3 regions of the Herminiimonas sp. Marseille-P9896 genome follow, and region 2 is predicted to be linked to each of the others. Evidence: predicted binding sites of a transcription regulator. Region 2 holds the regulator's gene; each other region holds the start of a gene.

Region 1 (4,222 bases), 260 kb from region 2:
TGAATTGGCTGATGCCATCAACACAGGATTCAAGCCCAGCTGCTCTGCGGTAGTTTTTTGCAAGCCGCCGAACAGGACATTCGCTGCAGTATCGGAACCAGTCAGTGCGACGCCCATCCAGCCCAGCAAAGTACCGAAGAAAGGATAAAAGGCACCGGTGTGGGCAAATGCCAGACCCAGGGTCGAATCCATGCCGGAGTAACGTGTGATGTAACCGAGCGCGAGCATCGCGGCGATGGCGATCAGTGAGTGACGCAGTATCTTCAGCGTGTCCCAATACACGACAAACAATTGCTTGAAGCGATAGCCCATCACCAGGCCGGAAATCATCGACGCAATGAAAATCCCGGTACCGGTTGCAGACAACCAGTTCAGGTTAAAGATGGCGGCTTCCACATGCGGATGCAAAGCGACTGGTGGCATTTTTTGCGTCAACATATGCAACCACGGCCATTCGAAGCGCAGCACCGAAATGCCGTCCAGCATCTTCTTCCAGCCCGGTATACCCCACAGGAACACCAGCACCGACAGAATGAACCACGGCAACCACGCGCGTATCACCGCCTCACGTGTATGGGTATGGATCACTGACGCTTGCTGTTGTTGTGGCGCAGCCTTGAACTTGCCAGCAGCCGAAGTCCAGATCGTGGCCGGTTTCCATACGCGCAGGAACAGGGTCAGCAAGACCATAGACGAAATCGCTGCACCGACGTCCACCAGCCACGGTCCGTGGAAGTTGGAAATCAGGTATTGCGGTACCGCGAACGCAGCAGCAGCCACCAGGATCGCAGGCCACACAGCCAGCATGCCGCGGAAACCGCAGAAGGCCCAGATCAACCAAAATGGCACCAGCATGGAAAACACCGGCAACTGACGACCTACCATGCCCGACAGTTGCAGCATGTCGAGTCCGGTCACGCCAGCCAGCGCGATGATGGGCGTACCCAGTGCACCGAACGCTACCGGTGCGGTATTCGCAATCAGCGACAAACCGGAAGCAGCCAGCGGAGCGAAACCAAGTCCAATCAGCATCGCACCAGTTACTGCTACCGGCGTGCCGAAGCCACCTGCACCTTCAAAGAATGCACCGAAGGAAAACGCCACCAGCAACAGTTGCAAACGTCGGTCCGTCGTAATGCCGGTGATACTTTCCTGCAGCACCTTGAAGTAGCCTTTACGCTCGGTGAGTTGATACAGAAAAATGACGTTCAGGATGATCCAGCCGATAGGCATCAGACCATTCGCCGCGCCGTATGCAGCGGACGACAGCGCACTCGAAGCAGGCATGGTGAAACAGAATATCGCGACCACGATAGCCGAGCCCAGACCGAGCAGCGCGGCAATATGTGCCCTGATATGAAAGAAAGCCAACGCCGACAACATCACGACGACAGGTACTGCCGCCGCCAGCGTTGAAAGTAGCGCGTTGTTAAAAGGATCGTACACGTGTGACCACATCATTTAGTCTCCCAGGAAATGGGGGTAATCGTTAGCAGGCATGAAGCCGACGTCATTTTTTTAATTGATCTTTACAGCTGAACAGCGACGCAAATTCTGTCATAGCTGATTCCGGCGAAGGCGTGAAAAGGATGCAATCCGATGTGAAGCAAAATGAAATTTGCTATGAGAAGTGAAGTGTTTCGCGACATGAACATCAGCGAAAAACAACAGAGAGAATTGACGAGAGTAGCGAGAGAAAAATTGCAAAAGAAAGCGCACTCTTATCGTACGCAACATACAAACGCACTCGAAAAGTGCGCGCCCGCACCAAGGCGAAACAGGCCACATGCAAGAGTGCACACATCTGCCCTGCCGTGAGCAAAAGCTTGCCAATTTCCACTGGCATGACTCATGCTAAGACAAATACAAACTTGTATACATGAGGGTATTCAAAATGTTGGGATGGACTATAGTTGATTGGCAAAACGCTTACCGCGACGGTGCAACACCGGCATCTTTACTTCCCGGCTTGCTGGACAGCATGGCGCAGGATGATGCCGCCTGGATCACGCTGATAGACCAGCCTTATCTGGCAACGCAATTAGAAGCGCTGGAAGCCAGACGTGTATCCAATCCGGATCTGAGCAAGCTGCCTTTGTACGGGGTACCGTTTGCGGCCAAGGACAATATCGATGTAGCAGGCATACGTACCACTGCGGCCTGCCCCGAATTTGCCTACATCGCGGAACAACATGCGACCGTGGTACAGCGCTTGCTGGATGCAGGCGCTATCGTCATCGGCAAAACCAATCTTGATCAATTCGCTACCGGCCTGGTCGGCATCCGCTCTCCTTACGGCGTCGTGCCAAATACCTTCGATGCGGAATATGTTTCCGGTGGCTCCAGTTCCGGTTCTGCCTCGGTCGTTGCGCGTGGCCTGGTACCGTTTTCACTCGGCACCGATACCGCAGGTTCGGGTCGCGTACCGGCAGGACTTAACAATATCGTCGGACTGAAACCAACGGTAGGTTCACTCAGCGGACGTGGCGTAGTACCGGCATGCCGTACGCTGGATTGCGTTTCCATTTTCGCGACCACCGTCGCTGATGCAGAACTGGTCTATACACAAGCTGCGGGCTACGATGACGCAGATGCCTATTCCCGTGCGCGTCCGGAACAAGTGTCAACCACGCTGCCAGCCAAACCGCGTTTCGGCATCCCGGCTGCACCCGAATTCTATGGTGATGCTGTGGCCGAAACGGCTTATGCAAAGGCATTGGATGCAGTACGCGCCAGCGGCGCGGAATGCATACCGCTCGACTTCTCACTCTTCGATCAAGTCACCGCCCTGCTCTACGATGGCCCATGGGTAGCCGAACGCTACGCCGCCATTGCAGCCTTCGCCGAAGAACATGCGGATGCCATCCATCCGGTCGTACGCAACATCATCTTCCGCGCGCAGGAATTCTCTGCGGCGGATACCTTCAATGCGCAATACAAGCTGGCTGACCTCAAGCGCGCTGCCGACAAGATCATGGCCTCGGTCGATGCCTTGCTGGTACCGACCGCACCGACGCATTACAAAATCGCAGACGTCGCTGCAGACCCGGTTCGCCTCAACAGCCACATGGGCAAGTACACCAACTACGTCAATCTGCTGAACTGGTGCGCTCTGGCCGTACCGGCCAACCTGCGTAACGACGGCCTGCCGTTCGGACTGACGCTGATAGGCCCGGCCTGGTCGGATCAGGCCTTGGCTGCCTACGGAAAACGTTGGCAGGCGCAAACAGGGCTGACGCGTGGTGCTACCGGATTGCCTTATAACGGGGCTGACGCAACGACATCGACCAAGGAGCAAGTACCGGCAGGTCACTTGCGCATCGCCGTGGTAGGTGCACACCTGACCGGCATGCCACTGAATCGTGAGCTGACGGAACGCCAAGCCATGCTGGTAGAAAGCACACTAACCGCCAGCAATTACCGTCTGTACGCACTGGCACAAACCGTCCCGCCCAAGCCCGGTCTGGTGCGCAGCAAGGATGGCGCTGCGATTGCTGTGGAGTTATGGGATATCCCGCTCACCGCCTTCGGCTCCTTTGTCGCTGGTGTACCCGCGCCACTGGGTATAGGCACGCTGGAACTGGCCGACGGCAGGCTGGTGAAAGGTTTCATCTGTGAACCCTATGCACTGGAAAGTGCGCAGGACATTACAACCTACGGCGGCTGGCGCGCATATTGCAACAAGGCAGCCTGAACTGACTTTTGGAATGCACCATGATCCCCAAGCTTAAATTTGCCAAAGTCCTGCCGGACAGCCTCGCCTCACAAGCCTACACCCGGCTGAAAGCGGATATCTTTGATTTCCACTTCCTGCCCGGTGATCGCTTTAGCGAAAACGAAATGAGCGAGCGCCTGCAAATGAGCCGTACGCCAGTACGCGAAGCATTATTCCGTTTGCAGCGTGAAGGCTATGTAGAAGTCTTGCACAAAGCAGGCTGGCAAATCAGGCCCTTCGATTTCCAGATGTTTGAGCAACTGTACGACGTACGCAGCGTGCTCGAATGCGCTGCCGTCGAGCAATTGTGCACGATGCCGGAAACACCGCCACTATTGCAGGAACTGGCTGCGCTCTGGTTCGTACCGGAACATGAACGCATCACAGATGTGCCTACACTCTCGGTGCATGACGAACGCTTCCACGAACAACTGGTAGAAGCCAGTGGCAACGTCGAGATGGCACGCATACATCACGAAATCACCGAACGCATACGCGTCATCCGTC
Region 2 (4,222 bases):
ATCCTGCAGGCTATCAGTTCATCACTCTGTACGGCTCGTCCGATGCACTGGCGAACTTCAAGCAAAAACGTGATGGTGGCCCCGACCAATGGATAGAAGGCCAGGCCGAACGCATTGAATACGATGACAAGGCTGAAATCATGAAGTTGTACACCAAGGCACGCATGCGTCGCCTGGAAAACGGCAAGCCTACCGATGAAGTTGAAGGTGAATTCATCTCCTACGATACACGCGCTGAATTCTTTACCGTACACAACACCTCAAGCGGCGACAGCAAACAAGGCGGCGGCCGCATCAAGGCCGTGATCCAACCGCGTGCCGCAGATACAAAGGCAAAATAAGATGTCCAGCAAGTTGATCGTCAACGGATTACAAAAAAGCTACGGCGCGCGCCAGGTGGTGCGCGATGTTGCGCTGCAAGTCGAAAGCGGCGAAGTCATCGGTTTGCTCGGCCCCAACGGCGCGGGTAAAACCACCTCCTTCTACATGATCGTGGGTCTGGTACCATCCGACGCCGGACGCATCGAACTGGATGGCGTCGACATCTCACGCCAGCCTATCCACAAGCGGGCACAACTGGGCTTGTCTTACCTGCCGCAGGAAGCATCGGTCTTCCGCAAACTGAGTGTAGAAGACAATATCCGCGCCGTCCTTGAACTGCAGCGCGTCGATGGCAAGCCACTCAATGGTGCGCTACTCGAACAGCGCCTGGATACGCTGCTAGCCGACCTGCAAATCGAAAAGCTGCGCGAGAACCAGGCCATGTCCTTGTCCGGTGGCGAACGCCGCCGTGTGGAAATCGCCCGTGCACTGGCCACCAATCCGCGCTTCGTGCTGCTGGACGAACCATTTGCAGGTGTCGACCCTATCGCGGTGATTGAAATCCAGCGCATTGTGCGCTTCCTGAAAGAGCGCGGCATCGGCGTCCTGATCACCGATCACAATGTGCGCGAAACACTCGGCATCTGTGATCGCGCTTACATCATCAACCAGGGTGCGGTCCTGGCCAGCGGACGACCGGATGACATCATCGCCAACGAATCGGTACGCCGCGTTTACTTAGGTGAACACTTCCGCATGTAAGCGGAAGAAAAAACATCTATGAAGCAATCCCTGCAACTACGAGTCTCCCAACATCTGGCGCTTACGCCACAACTGCAGCAGTCCATCCGTTTGCTGCAGTTATCGACTCTTGAATTGCACCAGGAACTGGAACAAATACTCGCCGACAACCCGATGCTGGAACGTACCGATGATCCGCTGGATCACGCGGTACGCCTGCTGGCAGATGGTGCGATGGGTGCCAGCGGTACTGCACCGGAGGGCGCCAGCGTCGAAGCGAATGCCCAGACGTCGGATAGTGAAGGCGGCTCAGAAGGCCCCGATTTACCGGAAGCCTCGAGTGGCGACAGCGATTGGAGTTTCGACGACGTCGCACGCACCTCCAAGGCGCCGGAAGACGATGATGGCCGACCGCAACTGGAAGCGCATGAAACCACGCTACGCGAACATCTGCTGGAACAAATGCGCGTCACCGTACGCGAACACCGCGACCGCGCCCTGCTCGAACTCATCATCGATGCACTGAATGACAACGGCTATCTGGAAGAAGAGCTGGAAGAAATCCATGCACGCTTGCCGGAAGAACTGGAAATCGAACTGGAAGAGTTGCAGATCTCTCTCAAGATGCTGCAGAGCTTCGATCCACCGGGTGTAGGTGCGCGTGACGCTGCCGAGTGCCTGGCACTGCAAATCAGGCGTATGCCCAAGGTCGCAATGGTGACCCGCCGCATGGCACTGGCCATCGTGGAAAACCATCTGCCGCTGTTTGCGCAGCGCGATTTCAATAAATTACGCAAGGCACTGGATTGCGACGACGAAGACTTGCGCGAAGCACAAGCCATCATCAAGCAATGCAATCCACATCCTGGTTCCATTTTTGCAACTGATGCTTCCGACTATGTAGTACCTGACGTCATCGTCAAGCGTACCCGCAGCGGCTGGCAGGTCATGCTGAACCACGACGTGATGCCACGGCTGCGCGTTAATAGCATGTATGCCAACATCTTGAAGCAAAGCAAGGGCGAGGCATCGCTTGGTTCCCAGTTGCAAGAAGCGAAATGGCTGATCAAAAATATGCGCCAGCGCTTCGACACCATCCTGCGTGTCGCCGAGGCAATTGTCGAACGTCAGAGGAACTTCTTTTCGCACGGTGCAGTCGCAATGAGACCGCTTGTTTTACGTGAAATAGCTGATACACTGGGACTACACGAGAGCACTATTTCACGTGTAACCACCCAGAAGTACATGCTGACTCCCCACGGGATGTTCGAATTGAAATACTTTTTCGGCAGCCATGTCGCAACAGAAGCCGGTGGTGAAGCATCATCGACAGCGATACGGGCACTGATCAAACAATTGATAGGAGCTGAAGACCCGAAAATTCCATTCTCTGATAGCAAGATTGCCGACATGCTGGCAGAACAAGGCATGGTGGTAGCGAGACGGACGGTAGCAAAATATCGCGAAGCCCTGAAAATCCCACCGGTCAATCTGCGCAAGTCGTTGTAGATATCGTCCTTTGTAGTTTTTGTTGTAGTTATACGTTGCTGTGTTCGGCGTAGTCACTTCACAAGACCGCGCATAACCTCCAGTGACTTTCATAGGAGCACTGTATGAATCTCACAATCAGTGGACATCACCTCGAATTGACCCCCGCCATCCGCGAATATGTACAAGGTAAATTGGAGCGCATCAAACGACATTTTGATCACGTTATCGATATTGCGGTCATCCTGACTGTAGACAATCTCCCCGAGAAGGAAAAACGCCAAAGGGCAGAAATTAACTTGCGTGTGAGAGGCAAGGACCTGCATGCAGAAAGCATTGCAGATAATTTATACGCTGCCATTGATACACTGATCGACAAGCTCGATCGACAAGTGATCAAATACAAAACCAAACAGCAAGACCATCAACACGATGCGATCAAACGATTGCCGGATGCGTCAGATGCTGTAACGCCTTAATACAAGGCAGGCCGAGCAAGTCGGTCAGATAAAATGAAGGGCGCAAATTGCGCCCTTTTTTGTTTTGTAATATTCACGGCCCCTCACTTATTCAGCTTTCTTCGCAATGTTTTCGACTGCGCGACCTTCCAGCACGACTTCAATTTTGAGTTGGCTTTTCACCGGCATCCCCGCCACTTTGCCGGGATTGAATTTGGTTTTAGAGAAAGCGTCTTTGATCAGTTGCTGCGCAGACTCGGACAAAGAAGAGTTTTCGATGAGCACATCGTCAATATCACCACTCTCATTGATAAACAAATCCAACACTGCCATCTGCGCCAATCCACTCGCAAAGAGTGCGTCCAAGTCGGGAGAGATATCGACCACCACTGCAGGCTGCTCAGTCAGCTCAGTGGGCTGAAAATAATATGGCTTGGGTAATGCGATGAGATTAAAAAGAGAGGAAGCAGCCGCATCCGCTGACCCGCGTGCTTGCGGCAAAAGATCGGCCTGATCCTTTGAGGCCACGGATTTCTCCACGACATCGGCCGTGCTAGTACGATGGTTAGCAATGTCAGTTTTATCGACATTGATATCTGTTTGCATGGATTTGCCTGCTGACCTTGTTTCCTTCTGTACGCTAAGCAAGTCTACTATCATCGCTGACGATTCTGACGCATAGGTCCCTCCGCCTACACTACCATGTACTGCGTAAACGAAACCCACTGCCAGACCACCATGAACGAAGAGCGACAACAACATCGCTAATCGCTCGGTAGCGGTTTTTTTTCGGATAAAGGCGGGCATTTTCATACAAGAATCTTGACGGGATGATGGCTAGTGCCATCATCCCGCACATCTCACTGTGCGTTCAGGACACGCCAGGAAACACGACGCGTACCGCTTGTCGGGGATGGATCTATCGGTGGCGCCGTAACTTTGGTTCCCCCAAGATCAGTACCGCTCGAAGCACCACTCGACGTCCGGATCAAGGCGCGGACCGTACCATCTGCCTGCATGATCATGACCGGACGCGTCACCAGGCCGGACCCCAGACTGATCCCGCTCACACCATTTGCCGTGCTAATAGGGCCACCTGTCAGATAACTCAACGCATAAACAAAGCTGGCCGCAGTACCGGTAGTAGGTCCGCAAGCACTGACCGTCGAGGCTTGAGGTGTAATCGTCGTGAACAATAGCGTACCCAAAGCCAG
Region 3 (4,222 bases), on a different contig from region 2:
GGTCAATGCCTTGCCTTGCGGCGACAAATACACAACGCGGGGTGCAGCCAAACCTTGTTCTGTCTGCCTTGCCTTGGCTGCCTGTACGGCTGCCTCCAGCGGCTTAATCATCATCACCATGCCAGGACCACCACCATAGGGACGGTCATCGACGGTACGATGCTTATCGCTGGTGAAATCGCGTGGATTCCACAAAGACAATGCACATTTCTTTTGCTCAAACGCGCGTCGCGTAATACCCGACTGCGTTATCGCTGTGAACATTTCAGGGAATAGTGTGACGACATCAAATTGCATCTCGCCCACTCCTTACTTAGTACGGACTAGTAATCCAGTCCCCAGTCCACTGTAATTTTCTTTGCTGTTCGATCGACCGTGATGACGAACTGCTCAACGAACGGGATCAGCAACTCTTGCGACGCAGCCTTGGGATCAGTGGTTTCAGCCGACTGAGGCACAGCAACGCGCAAAATAGGATGCGCACCGTTGTCCATCATGTCGCTGACCTGACCCAAGTGTTCGCCCTGCAGGTTCTCGACTTCCAGGCCGATCAGGTCGACCCAATAGAACTCATTATCCGACAGAGCGGGGAAATGACTACGCGGAATCTGCACGGTTGCACCTTTCAGCGCCTCCGCAGCATCTCGCCCTGCCACACCCATCAACTTTGCGACTACATCACCGGTATGCATCTTGGACTGCATCATTTCCACGTCATGGAATTCAGGCTTATCCAGCCACCATGTCTTGGCAGTTAACAATGCATCAGCATCGGCCGAATAGGGTCTGACCCTTACCCAGCCATTCAATCCATACGCACCGGAGATGTAACCAACCAGCACCAAATCTTCAGGAACTTTCATTCCCGATGCCGTTTGATTCGACAAAACTTAAGCGGCTTTTTTGCCGACTTGGCTAACCAGGCGAGCTACTGTAGGCGACAGTTGTGCGCCCACGCCTTGCCAGTAGGCCAGACGGTCTTGCACAATGCGGACGCTTTCTTCAGCGCCGGAAGCTACCGGGTTGTAGAAACCGATGCGTTCGATGAAGCGACCATCGCGGCGATTGCGCGAATCTGTAGCAACAATGTTAAAGAAAGGGCGCTTTTTTGCACCACCACGAGCTAAACGAATGACGACCATAATATTTCCAAAAAGTGTCTGAACACGGAAAAAGCCGCAAATTATAGCCCAGGTAGCACAGCACCTGCAACCTCATTCATTGAGATCAGCAATATCGGTGTGGCAAATCGGGCAATCAGACTATTCCACTATGGAAAAGCTTTTGCGGCGCGTAGTCCATCTGCCCGTACAATAGGTAAAAACCGGGTCAGACAGATGGTATTTGATTTAATTTTGATTAAAAACCGGAGTTTGCACGCATTTTCACACGTTTTTTAATCAAAAAAGCTGTTTTTTATATAAAAATCAGCCTTTTCACCGAAAAAATAGCAGGAATATGCCAAATTCGCACAAAAACAAAACCCTAAGCACCCTATTAGCCGCCTTATTTGGCTGGCTCGGCCTGCATCGCTTTTATTTGTACGGCAAGAAAGATTTCTGGGCCTGGGCGCACCTAGCCTTCCCGCCGCTGTCGGTATTTGCCGGTTTTATCGGCGCGCTGGTCATCGGCCTGACCCCGGATGAGAAATGGGATGCGCAACACAATGCCGACTCCGGCCAGACTTCCAACTCCGGCTGGGCCGTCATCGTGCTGGTGGTACTCACCTTTGCGCTCGGCTCCACTGCCCTGATCGCCACCATCGCGCGCGGCTTCGACCTCTACCTGACCGGCGGCGCTTTCGGCTGAGCCTCATCCCACCGGCTTGCCATCGCCCCAGCGCAGTGCAAGCCGTCCTCCGCATGACCTGCGTCAGTGCGCGTAACCGCTATCAGCCGCACTGACTGCCCGCTTTTCCCTCCCTCAAACTGATAATTCGCATGGCACACATAGTGCTTTTATGAAACTTGCCGTGGCATCGCCACATGGCTCAATCAGTCCTCAGGGAGTTTCATGATTATGCGTACTGCGTCCTTCGCATCCGCCACATCCATCAAGATGGCGTTGACCATCCTCGTTTCTGCCTTCGTCTTCAGCAACGCTCACGCGCAAACCCCGGCACCGGAAAACACAACACCGACTGCCGAAACGCAGGCTGCGCCGTTGACCATGCCGATGATTAATGAGCAGACCGAAACGGCAACGCCGGAACCGGTCACAGAAGCGCCACTCACCAAACCCACTGTAGTCGACGCCAGCAAGATCAGCGCGGGCGATACCGCCTGGTTACTGGCGTCAACAGCGCTGGTGCTATTCATGACCATCCCCGGCCTGGCCTTGTTCTATGCCGGTATGGTGCGCAAGAAGAATGTACTGGCGACGATGGCGCATAGCTTTGCCGTCACCTGCCTGATCACCGTGATCTGGGTCGTCATCGGTTACAGCCTCGCCTTCACGCCCGGCTCTCCGTATATAGGAGGACTGGACCGGGTACTGCTCAGCGGCATGGAATTCGTCAAGGAAACCGGCAAGCTCAGCGTCAGCGAAATCGCGCCGACGATACCTGAAAGCGTCTTCATCATGTTCCAGATGACCTTTGCCATCATCACCCCGGCGCTGATCACTGGTGCCTTCGCTGAACGCATGAAATTCTCCGCCCTGCTGATCTTCATCACGCTGTGGTCCATCTTTGTCTACGCACCGGTCGCACACTGGGTATGGGAACCGGGAGGCTGGCTGGCAATGCGCGGCGTACTCGACTTCGCTGGCGGCACCGTGGTTCACATCAATGCCGGGGTCTCCGGCCTGGTTGCCGCCATCATCATCGGACCGCGCCTGGGCTTCGGCAAGGAACCTATGCCGCCACACAATCTGGTGCTGACCGTGATCGGTGCCTGCATGCTGTGGGTGGGCTGGTTCGGCTTCAATGCAGGCTCGGCGGTGGCAGCTGATGGCCGCGCAGGTATGGCGATGCTGGCGACACAAATCGCAACAGCGGTCGGCGCGCTGTCATGGATGATCATCGAATGGCTGCGTCGCGGCAAACCGTCGGTACTCGGCCTGGTCTCCGGTGCAGTATCCGGCCTGGTGGCAATCACACCGGCTTCCGGTTTCGTCGGTGTCAGCGGTGCGCTGGTGATAGGCGCCGCCGCTGGCCTCGCCTGCTACTGGGGCGCAACCACACTCAAATCCAAACTCGGTTATGACGACTCACTGGATGTGTTCGGCGTCCATGCCGTCGGCGGCATAGTCGGCGCGTTGTTGACAGGTGTGTTCGCAGTCGAAAGCATAGGTGGTGCAAGCAGCAGCTTCGGCAATCAAGCCTTCGGTGTGATCGTCACCGTGGTCTACTCGGCTGTCATGACCGCCCTCATCCTCGGCATCGTCAGCGCACTGGTCGGCTTGCGCGTCACACCGGAAGCAGAAATCGAAGGCCTGGATCTGGAACAACACGGCGAGCACGTACTATGACCGAAGAACACCACTCACGTGCAGAGCTGGAAACCCATGCGTTTGCATTAATGGGCAGGCTGCACGTGAACCTGAGACGGCAAAGCGGCCGCGTGATCGATATCGAATACATGCGCATCGATCCGGGCTACTGCCGCTATCTGTTGAAGATGGCATCGCTCTCCACCAGCGAAGAGGTGCAGGAGTTGGGGCAAAAATTGCAGGAAGTTTTTTTTGGTACTGAAGGATTGTTTGTGCGCACCGAACCGCGTCAACCCTTGTTGACGCGACTGCAGGAACCCACCGCTGCACCGGCGGCACCAGCTGCGGCGCCCGCACCTGCTCCATCGAGCGCCGCGCCGGAAACCGGTGACCCGGTTGATCGTGGCTATATAGGACGCTTGCGCTGAAACAGACTACGTAAACTCAGAACTGCGCTTCATCCAGCGCCAGCACACCCGCACTGCCGCTGACGATGGCACTGCGATAAGCGACCGCCTGCGACAGGAAGTAATCAGCGAAGAAACGCGCCGTCGCAATCTTGGCCTGATAAAACTTCGCATCACCACTGCCCGCATCCAGCTTCGCCTGCGCAATCAGGGCGGCACGCCCCATCTGCCAGCCGCAGAGCACAATGCCTGCGAGTTTGAGGTAAGGCACGCTACCAGCGAACACACCCTTGATATCGGACTGAATATTCGCGACGACATAGGCGACGACCTCTTCCAGCGCCGTCGATGCCTCAGCCAGATGTACGCCTATCGCTTTCAAA

The links. Region 2 encodes sigma-54, which starts transcription at its own class of promoters, with help from an activator protein. Its sites were predicted from a motif close to TGGCANGNAANCTGCTTT; they were not measured.
Region 1: atzF (allophanate hydrolase) is a predicted target of sigma-54. The motif match lies at 1,841-1,858, and genes of this name have one in related genera.
Region 3: amt (ammonium transporter) is a predicted target of sigma-54. The motif match lies at 1,942-1,959, and genes of this name have one in related genera.

The regions. Positions count from the first base shown of each region.
Region 1 covers NZ_CAJEVT010000001.1:847,153-851,374, reverse strand. Annotated here, with positions in the region: gene H7U06_RS04185 (L-lactate permease) at 1-1,458, opposite strand, end outside; gene atzF (allophanate hydrolase) at 1,895-3,694, shown strand; gene H7U06_RS04175 (GntR family transcriptional regulator) at 3,715-4,222, shown strand, end outside.
Region 2 covers NZ_CAJEVT010000001.1:585,976-590,197, reverse strand. Annotated here, with positions in the region: gene lptA (lipopolysaccharide transport periplasmic protein LptA) at 1-341, shown strand, start outside; gene lptB (LPS export ABC transporter ATP-binding protein) at 343-1,083, shown strand; gene H7U06_RS02870 (RNA polymerase factor sigma-54) at 1,102-2,571, shown strand; gene hpf (ribosome hibernation-promoting factor, HPF/YfiA family) at 2,676-3,029, shown strand; gene H7U06_RS02860 (energy transducer TonB) at 3,117-3,821, opposite strand; gene H7U06_RS02855 (pilus assembly protein) at 3,869-4,222, opposite strand, start outside.
Region 3 covers NZ_CAJEVT010000003.1:30,907-35,128, reverse strand. Annotated here, with positions in the region: gene trmD (tRNA (guanosine(37)-N1)-methyltransferase TrmD) at 1-297, opposite strand, end outside; gene rimM (ribosome maturation factor RimM) at 324-863, opposite strand; gene rpsP (30S ribosomal protein S16) at 891-1,142, opposite strand; gene H7U06_RS10575 (NINE protein) at 1,459-1,809, shown strand; gene amt (ammonium transporter) at 2,014-3,471, shown strand; gene H7U06_RS10565 (hypothetical protein) at 3,468-3,860, shown strand; gene H7U06_RS10560 (acyl-CoA dehydrogenase) at 3,877-4,222, opposite strand, start outside.